Regions from separate parts of the Gordonia sp. SGD-V-85 genome, predicted to be linked through region 2. Evidence: predicted binding sites of a transcription regulator. Region 2 holds the regulator's gene; the other holds the start of a gene.
What was found. Region 2 encodes LexA, which represses DNA repair genes until DNA is damaged. Its sites were predicted from a motif close to CGAACANNTGTTCG; they were not measured.

Region 1 (4,161 bases), on a different contig from region 2:
GCGCGTCACGAAGGGTCTTCGCAACCCGACTCACCCGGACCCTTCGTGAAGGCCTCCGCAAGCTCCGGACTCCTCAGGGAGCAGTAGATGGGCTCGCACCGCGCACAACGGTTCTTTCGTAGTCCTCGACGGCCGCCAGGCCGCAGACACTGAGGTATGAGGAGCGATAGCCGCCGGGCCGAGCAAGGGACGAAGGAGGTCGACGAGCTACGACGGGTCCTCTTGCGCTGTAGCGCAGTCAGTTGCGTGCGAGGTACTCGGCTAGGAATGCTTCGACGAGGGAGGGTCGGAGCTGTCGTTGGCCGGGTCGGGGTGGTCTCACGTCGATGACGTGGCTGGTTCTCGACCATGATCGACGCGCGTCGTCGTGATGCCGGTTGTTCGGGCGCGCGTGATCGCCGGACCGCGTTGGTGGCCCGTGGATTTGCTCGCGCACGGTGTTCAGGTGTTGTGTGAATCGCCGGGGTATGTCGGGTCGGCGGTTGAGGTGTTCGGGGTTGGGTGGTGCGCCGGGTTCGGCGTTGAGTCGCCAGAGGCAGCGGCCTTCGTCGGGTCCGGATCGGGCGATGCGGGTGGTGTATTGGCCGGGTTGGTCGCCGACCATGCGGTTGTGTCGGGGACAGGCCGGGGCGAGGTCGTCGATGTCGGTGAGTCCGCCCTTGGCCCAGTCTCGTTCGGCGTGATGAAGCTCGATGTGTGTGGCGGGTTGATCGCACCCGGGTGCCGAACACACTTCCCCGTCGGGACGGGCGAAGGAGACGAGGCGTTGTTCGCGGGTGGCGAGGCGTTTGCCCCGTCCGAAGTGCAGGGGGACGGTGGTGGCGTCTTTGAAGATCGCGAGCCACGGTTGCATGTCGGCGGCCATCGCGATCAAGTCCCGGATGGGCAGCAGGGTTCCGGTGGCGGTGGTCGCGAGTCCGGCTTCGCGGATCAGGTCCCCGAGGTCGGCCTTGATGATCAGCTGCACGGGCAGGCCGCGGTGCGAGGTGCCGAGTGCGCCGTCGGCGAAACCCGCGGCCAGGGCGGCGTCGAGCGCGTCGTGATTGGACTGGGCGAGAGTGCGGCCGTCGCGGTCGGCGGCGGCGGTGAGGGCGTCGGGGTCGGCGGCTCCGGCCGGCCCGCTGGGCGAGGCGGGGTCGTCGGGGTTGTTGAGTCCGGGTTTGCCCCACACGGCGAACATCATGGTGAGCCGGGCGGCGAGTGCGGGTGTCAGGGTGCCCGATATTTTGGCTGTCCCGTCGGCGCGTTGCCGACCGATCCACAGGCCGCGGCGTCGTTTCTGGTCGGTGTCGTCGGACAGTGTGCCGTCGGGGTCGAGGTGGGCGAGCAGGCGGGCGCCGAGCTGGGTGATCTCGGCGGGGGTGTGGGCTTCGGCGATCTCCGCCATCTGCCGTTCGGCCGCGACTTTCACGTCGTGGTCGATTCCGTGGGGGATCTGGTCGAGGACATCGAGGGCGGCCTGCACGTGCGCGGAACCGGCCGCTCCTGCGGCGAACGCTTCGGCCAGGGTGGGGTGTTCAGGTGGTAGGACCTCGCCGCCGAGGCTGGTGCGGGTGGCGGTGGCGTCCATCTGCTTACGGCGTCGCATCGGGTTGGAGACGCGTAGCCGGTGGGTCATGTACTGCATGAGTGTTCGGCACCCGGCTTTGCGGGGCAGGTCGCGGGCCTCGACCTGATCGATCTGCCGGTCACCAGCAACAGTCAACCGTGCGATCGCTTTCTCGGTATCGGCTGCCACTTCGGCCAACTCGGCATCGGTGCACGGCCCCAGGTCGACCGTCTGCAACTCGTCCACGATGCGGTGGAGGTCGGCGATCAACTCGACGGCACGCGGCTGCGGCGTCGCTGATCCGTCAGACATGGCCACCCCCCAAGAACCGTAGCCGCGAATGTACGTTCGAGTGTACACCATAGTCGGCATCTCGCAACTCGAAAGTGTCTGTTGTGCAACGGTATTCGTCGGCGACAACTTGTCGGTGCGTTGTGGTAGATGGGGCGCCGGTTTGGGTTGTCCTCGAATTTTGTTGTTAAGAGTCCTCTCTCGGCTGCGGATGTGCGCGGGGAGGCCAGAGACCGCTCAGACGTCCAGCACTTCGGTCAATTGCGGGACGATCTGCTTCTTGCGCGAGACGACGCCTTTGCCGAAGGCGTGGCCGTCGGCGACGGTGACACCCAGCGCCTGCTCGATGGCCGAGGCGGGTTCGCCGACCACGAGCAGGTCCGAGTCGGCCTTGATCACATCGGTGATGAGCAGGAGGTAGAGGTCGTAGCCGGCTGCCTCCTTCTCGGCGGTCATTGCCGTCAGGAACTCGTCGCGACGGTCGAGTATCTCGGCGGAGTCGACCGTGGTGACCTGCGAGACCCGTACCGTCTTCGGCCCCATGTCGAAGCTCTTGGAGTCCCGTCCGATGATCGCCGACACCGGCTCGTCGCCGAGCGCGGTCCCGGCCCGTAGAAGCGCGTCGCCGTACTCGTCGACGTCGACGCCCGCGATGTCGGCAAGCTCGGCGGCAGCGGCGCGATCGGCGTCGGTGCAGGTGGGGGAGTTGAACAAGAGGGTGTCGGAGATGATCGCCGACAGCATGATGCCCGCCTGCGGACGCGGGATCTCGACCCCGTTCTCCGCGTACATCCGGGTGAGAATCGTGCAGGTGCATCCGACCGGTTCGACGCGCATGTACAGCGGCGCTGCCGTCTCGAAATTGGCGATCCGATGGTGGTCGATGACTTTCAGGACGGTCACGTCGGTGATGTCGGCGACGCTCTGCTGGCGCTCGTTGTGGTCGACGAGCATGACCTTCGCCGGCGCGGCCGTCTCGATGACGCGCGGCGCGTCGAGTCCGAAATGCTCCAGTGCGAAGGCGGTTTCGAGACTCGGTCGGCCGAGGGCAACGGCCTCGACATCGCTGCCGAGCGCGGCTTCGAGGTGGGCGAGGCCGATCGCCGCCCCGATGGCATCGGTGTCGGGGTTGCGGTGTCCGAACACCAGGATCTTCGACATGGGACCTCGGCTTTCTCCTCGGCGGTGCGCGTGGGCCCAGACTACGACGATCCCGGCGCCTCGCGGGTCTCGTTCCCCGTGAGCATGATCCTCAGCGAGTCGCGCCGCCCCGGGGTCGGGGTTCTACATTGGCTCCATGTCCACGACCGGGCCTCGACGCGTCATCCTGGTCGTCTGCTGTCTGAGCATGTTCCTCGTCGGCCTCGACATCTCCGCGGTCAACGTGGCGCTGCCGTCGATCGGTGCCGATCTCGACGCCACGCCGTCTCAGCTCCAGTGGGTGGTCGACTCGTACACGTTGGTCGTCGCGAGCCTGCTCATCCTCGGTGGCACCACCGGCGACCGGCTCGGTCGCAGACGCATCTTCGGGGTCGGCCTCGCGATTTTCGGAACCGGGTCGGTGCTCTGCGCGGTGTCGCCGACACCGGAGGTGCTCATCACGGCCCGGGCCGTCCAGGCGGTCGGTGGCTCGATGCTGAACCCGGTGGCCCTGTCGATCGTGACCACTGTGTTCACCGAGCCGAAGGCGCGTGCGCGGGCGATCGGGTTGTGGGGAAGTGCATTCGGGGCGAGTCTGGCCTTCGGCCCGGTCGTCGGTGGTGCGCTGGTCTCCGGCCTGGGCTGGCAGGCGATCTTCGTGCTCAATGTCCCGGTGTGCGTGCTCGCCCTCGTTCTCAGCCGGCGGTACGTCCCCGAGTCGAGGGCGCCACAGCCTCGACGGGCCGATGTGGTGGGTCAGCTGTTGATCCTCGTGCTGTTGGGAACCGTGACGTTCGGGATCATCGAAGGGCATGTGCTGGGCTGGAGGTCCGGCGTCATCGTCGGCTGTTTTGCGGTCGCTGCGTGCTCGTCTGTGGTCCTGATCTGCTACGAGTTGCGCCGCGACGAGCCGCTCCTGGACCCGCGGTTCTTCGGCAGTGTGCCGTTCACCGTCGCGGTCGTGTGCGCGGTCATCGCGTTCGCGGCGACCGGCGGGTTCCTGTTCCTCAACACCCTGTACCTGCAAGAAGTCCGCGGACTGAGTCCGCTCGGCGCGGGTCTGATGCTGATCCCGATGGCTCTGGCCGCCGCGTCCTGCGCGCCGGTCTCGGGACGCCTCGTCGCCGCGCGGGGGTCCCGGCCGCCACTGTTCGCGGGCGGGATCGGGATGGCGGCGGGCG
Region 2 (4,161 bases):
TCCACCGAGTCGAACGACCGGTACACCGAGGCGAAGCGCAGATACGCCACCTCGTCAAGATCGCGGAGCGGACCCAGGATGGCGAGTCCGACCTCGTTGCTGGGGATCTCGGCCGATCCACTGGCGCGCACCGTGTCCTCGACCTGCTGGGCGAGTTGCGCGAGCGCGTCCTCGGCGACGTGGCGGCCCTGACAGGCTCGCCGCACGCCGCGCATGACCTTCTCCCGGCTGAACGGTTCGGTCACGCCGTTGCGTTTGACCACCGCGAGCACGGCGCTCTCCACGGTCGAGAACCGGCGACCGCACTCCACACAGGAGCGACGGCGGCGGATGGCCTGCCCTTCATCTGCGACACGCGAGTCGATGACCTTGGTGTCGTCGTTCTTGCAGAAGGGGCAGCGCATCGTGTCCTCACGCAGGTCGCGGGACGCTGGAACGCACCCGAAGCGTGCGCCCCGCCGCTTGTCGGCCGGCCCCTGTGACATCGAGGATACCGCCCGGCCTCAGCGGTACCGGGGGGTGAGCAGGGGCTGGCCCACCTGCAGCGCGCTCGACCCCAGATCGTTCATCGCGACGATCTCGTCGATCACGACCTCGCGCGGCATCTCGGGTGCCACCCGGCCGGCGATCGAGCTGAGCGAGTCCCCCGAGCGCACGTGGACGACCTCGGCACTCACGGCGGACGGGGTCAGCGAGTCCGAGTAGTTCTGGCCCACGACACCGAACACCCACACGACGAACGCCAGCCCGACGCCGGCGAGGAGCGCGACCGCGGTGCGGCGGCGCCGACGGAACACCGCCGCGTCGGGTCCGACCGGGCCACGCCCGCGCACCCCGACCGGAGAGCCACAGTGGGTACCGCCCACCCGCGGGGTCACCGGCGACGCACCCCGCGGTCGGGTGCCGGCCGGCCGGTTGTCTATCGGCCGGCCGCCGTCGGACAGCGGGGCGCGCGTCCGGACCCGATCGGCGCGGTCGGTGGGGGGCCGGACAGCGTCGGGACGGTCGGTGCGGACGGGAGCGACGAGAGTGGCGGTGCGCATGGTGCCCTCCGGTGTTCTGGTGTCTGGATCGTGCGGGGTGTCGCGGTCGGTGTTCGAACATCGATCAGATGTTCGATGCACTGATGTTCGAATTTGTAGCACGACGGCCCGACAAAGTCTCGCGACACATCGAACAAATGTTTGAGGTGCCGGTCGAACTCCGCTAGGCTCGGACCCGGCGCAAGCCATCTACCAGCACGTTCCGAAGACGAGAGGAACCGAACATGAGTGACACCGGCGATAGGCGCGGCCGAGCGCGGGGCGCCGACGACGAGGCCCCGTTCGACGCCGCCGCCGCCGAGGCCTCACTCACCCCGCGACAGGCCGGGGTCCTGGAGGTGATCCGCCGCTCGGTGCGCGAGCGCGGTTATCCGCCGAGCATCCGGGAGATCGGCGACGAGGTCGGCCTGGCCTCGACGTCGTCGGTGGCCCATCAGTTGCGGACGCTGGAACGCAAGGGGCTGCTCAAGCGCGACGCGAACCGTCCCCGTGCGGTCAACATCGCCCCGAGTGACACCCCGTCGCCGGACACCCCGACGGCCGGCCAGCTTCCCGAGCCGACCTTCGTGCCGGTTCTCGGCCGTATCGCGGCCGGCGGTCCGATCCTGGCCGAGGAGGCCGTCGAGGACGTCTTCCCGCTGCCCCGTGAGCTGGTCGGCGAGGGATCGCTCTTCCTGTTGCGCGTCGTCGGCGAGTCGATGATCGACGCCGCGATCTGCGACGGCGACTGGGTCGTGGTCCGGCAGCAGAACGTCGCCGACAACGGCGACATCGTCGCGGCCATGATCGACGGCGAGGCCACCGTGAAGACCTTCAAGCGTCAGGGCCCCAACGTCTGGCTCATGCCGCACAACGAACTGTTCGATCCGATCCCGGGCAACGATGCCGTCATCCTCGGCAAGGTCGTCACCGTGATGCGGCGAGTCTGACCTCTCCGCCGACCGAACCGTCGAGCACCGCCGCGGCAGCCTCGCGCGCCGCGGCGGGATCCGAGGTGGCCAGGGCGGCCTCGGCGGCGGCCCGGCAGTCCGGTGCGGACACCTCGCCGAGCCGGGCCCCCACGGCCGCGGCAGCAGCCGGCGCGCTGGACAGCGAGGTGACGCCGAGACCGACGAGCACGCAGGCGAGGTTCGGATCGGCGGCGGCCTCGCCGCACACCCCGACCGGCTTTCCCTGACGTGCGCCCGCTGCCGCGACTCCCGCGATGAGGCTCAACACGGCCGGTTGCCACGGGTCGGTCAGTCCGGCGAGATCGGCCGACATCCGGTCGGCCGCCATCGTGTACTGGGTCAGATCGTTGGTGCCGATGGACACGAAGTCCACCTCGGCGAGGACGGCTTCGGCCAGGATCGCCGCCGCGGGCACCTCGATCATCACCCCGGCGACCAGACCACGGCCACGGACCTCGGCGGCGAAGGTGCGCGCCTCCGCCGGCGAGGCGATCATCGGCGCCATGACCCACGGCGCGACGGCCGACCCCGACGCGGCCTGCGCGATCGCGTCGAGCTGATGCGCGCGGATCTCGGGGTGCGCCAGCGCGATCCGATCACCCCGCACGCCGAGCGCTGGGTTCGATTCGTCGGGATGGGTCACGAACCGGAGCGGTTTGTCGGACCCGGCGTCGAGGGTGCGGATGACCACCTTCTGCCCGTTGAACGCATCGAGCACCTCCCGGTAGATCGCGGCCTGCTCGTCCACCGACGGTTCGTCGGCACGCTCGAGGAACGCGAGTTCGGTGCGGAAGAGCCCGACGCCCTCGACTGGGTACCCGGCCGCGGCGCGTGCCGACGATCCGTCGGCGACGTTGGCGAGCACCGCCACGGCCACCCCGTCGGCGGTCTGCCCCGGACCGGTCCAGCCGGCGACGAGTGCGGCATGCCGCCGATCCTCGTCGACGCGAGCCCGGGCCGCCTCCGCATCGGGCTCCACCTCGATTCGCCCGGTGCTGCCGTCGACGAGAACGGTTGTGCCGGGCTCGATCTCGTCCAGGTCGGCCACCGCCACCACGCACGGGATCCCCAGCTGGCGCGCGATGATCGCGGTGTGGCTGGTCGGTCCGCCGAGGCGGGTGACGAGGGCGATGGTGCTCGTGGGGTCGAGGCCCGCGGTGTCGGCGGGCGCGAGGTCGTCGGCGAGCAGGACCGACGGCACCTCCGGAGTGGGCACACCAGGTTCGGGTAGGCCGAGCAGTTCGGCGAGGACCCGGTCGCGCACGTCGTTGAGATCGGTGACCCGCTCGGCCATCAGTCCGCCGAGCTTGGTGAACACCGCCGCGAACTGTTCGGTGGCCGCGACGGCAGCGGCCTCGGCGGGGGCGCCCTTGCCGATGAGCGCGGTCGCGGCACCGATCCAGCCGCGGTCCTCGGCCAGGCCCGCCGTCGCGGCGAGCACCTCGGCCGTCACCCCGGTGTTCTGCGACGCGCGCGTGCGCAGCCGCGCCGCGACGGCGCCGGCCGCGGTGGCGAAGCGCGAGACCTCGTCGGCGCGCCGTTCCTCGGCGATCTCCACACCGACGCCGAGCTTCTCCGGCGAGTGGTCGGGTCGCTCGCCCGGCCACAGCGCGGGACCGTGGGCCAATCCGCCGACCACCGGGGTTCCCGTCAGGATCTGCGCCATCGTCTTGCCTCTCACTCGACTATCGATGTGACCACCGTTACAAAAAGTGCTTGACTTGTCAACACAAACAGGCGTAAACACAATTACTACAACATCCAATCCCACACGCCTCAACAAGCGGGTGGTCGAAACCGGAGATCGGAGCGGTGTGTACGCCGAGGAGAGACAACAGGCGATCGTCGACGAGGTGCGCCTCGCGGGGCGGGCATCCGTGGCCGCGCTCGCCGAGAAATTCGACGTCACCAGCGAGACCGTCCGACGCGATCTCGCGGTACTGGAACGCGCCGGACATCTCCAGCGGGTCCACGGCGGCGCCGTGCGCGCCGAGATCATGCGCACCCTCGGCGAGCTCGGGATCGACGAACGGGAGTCGAGCCAGATCGAGCAGAAGACCGCGATCGGCCGGGCGGCCATCCGGTTCCTGCCGCCCGACGGCGGCTCGGTGCTCTTCGACGCCGGCACCACCACCTACCGCGCGGCCGAGGCGACCGCTCCCGATCGG

Region 1: a site for LexA is predicted at 1,887-1,900, ahead of AS181_RS04575 (HNH endonuclease signature motif containing protein). Genes of this name have one in related genera too.

The regions. Positions count from the first base shown of each region.
Region 1 covers NZ_LNQO01000003.1:145,877-150,037, forward strand. Annotated here, with positions in the region: gene AS181_RS04575 (HNH endonuclease signature motif containing protein) at 239-1,861, opposite strand; gene AS181_RS04580 (manganese-dependent inorganic pyrophosphatase) at 2,078-3,001, opposite strand; gene AS181_RS04585 (MFS transporter) at 3,138-4,161, shown strand, end outside.
Region 2 covers NZ_LNQO01000002.1:293,738-297,898, reverse strand. Annotated here, with positions in the region: gene nrdR (transcriptional regulator NrdR) at 1-404, opposite strand, end outside; gene AS181_RS03440 (LysM peptidoglycan-binding domain-containing protein) at 504-1,043, opposite strand; gene lexA (transcriptional repressor LexA) at 1,268-1,972, shown strand; gene AS181_RS03430 (phosphoenolpyruvate--protein phosphotransferase) at 1,950-3,659, opposite strand; gene AS181_RS03425 (DeoR/GlpR family DNA-binding transcription regulator) at 3,808-4,161, shown strand, end outside.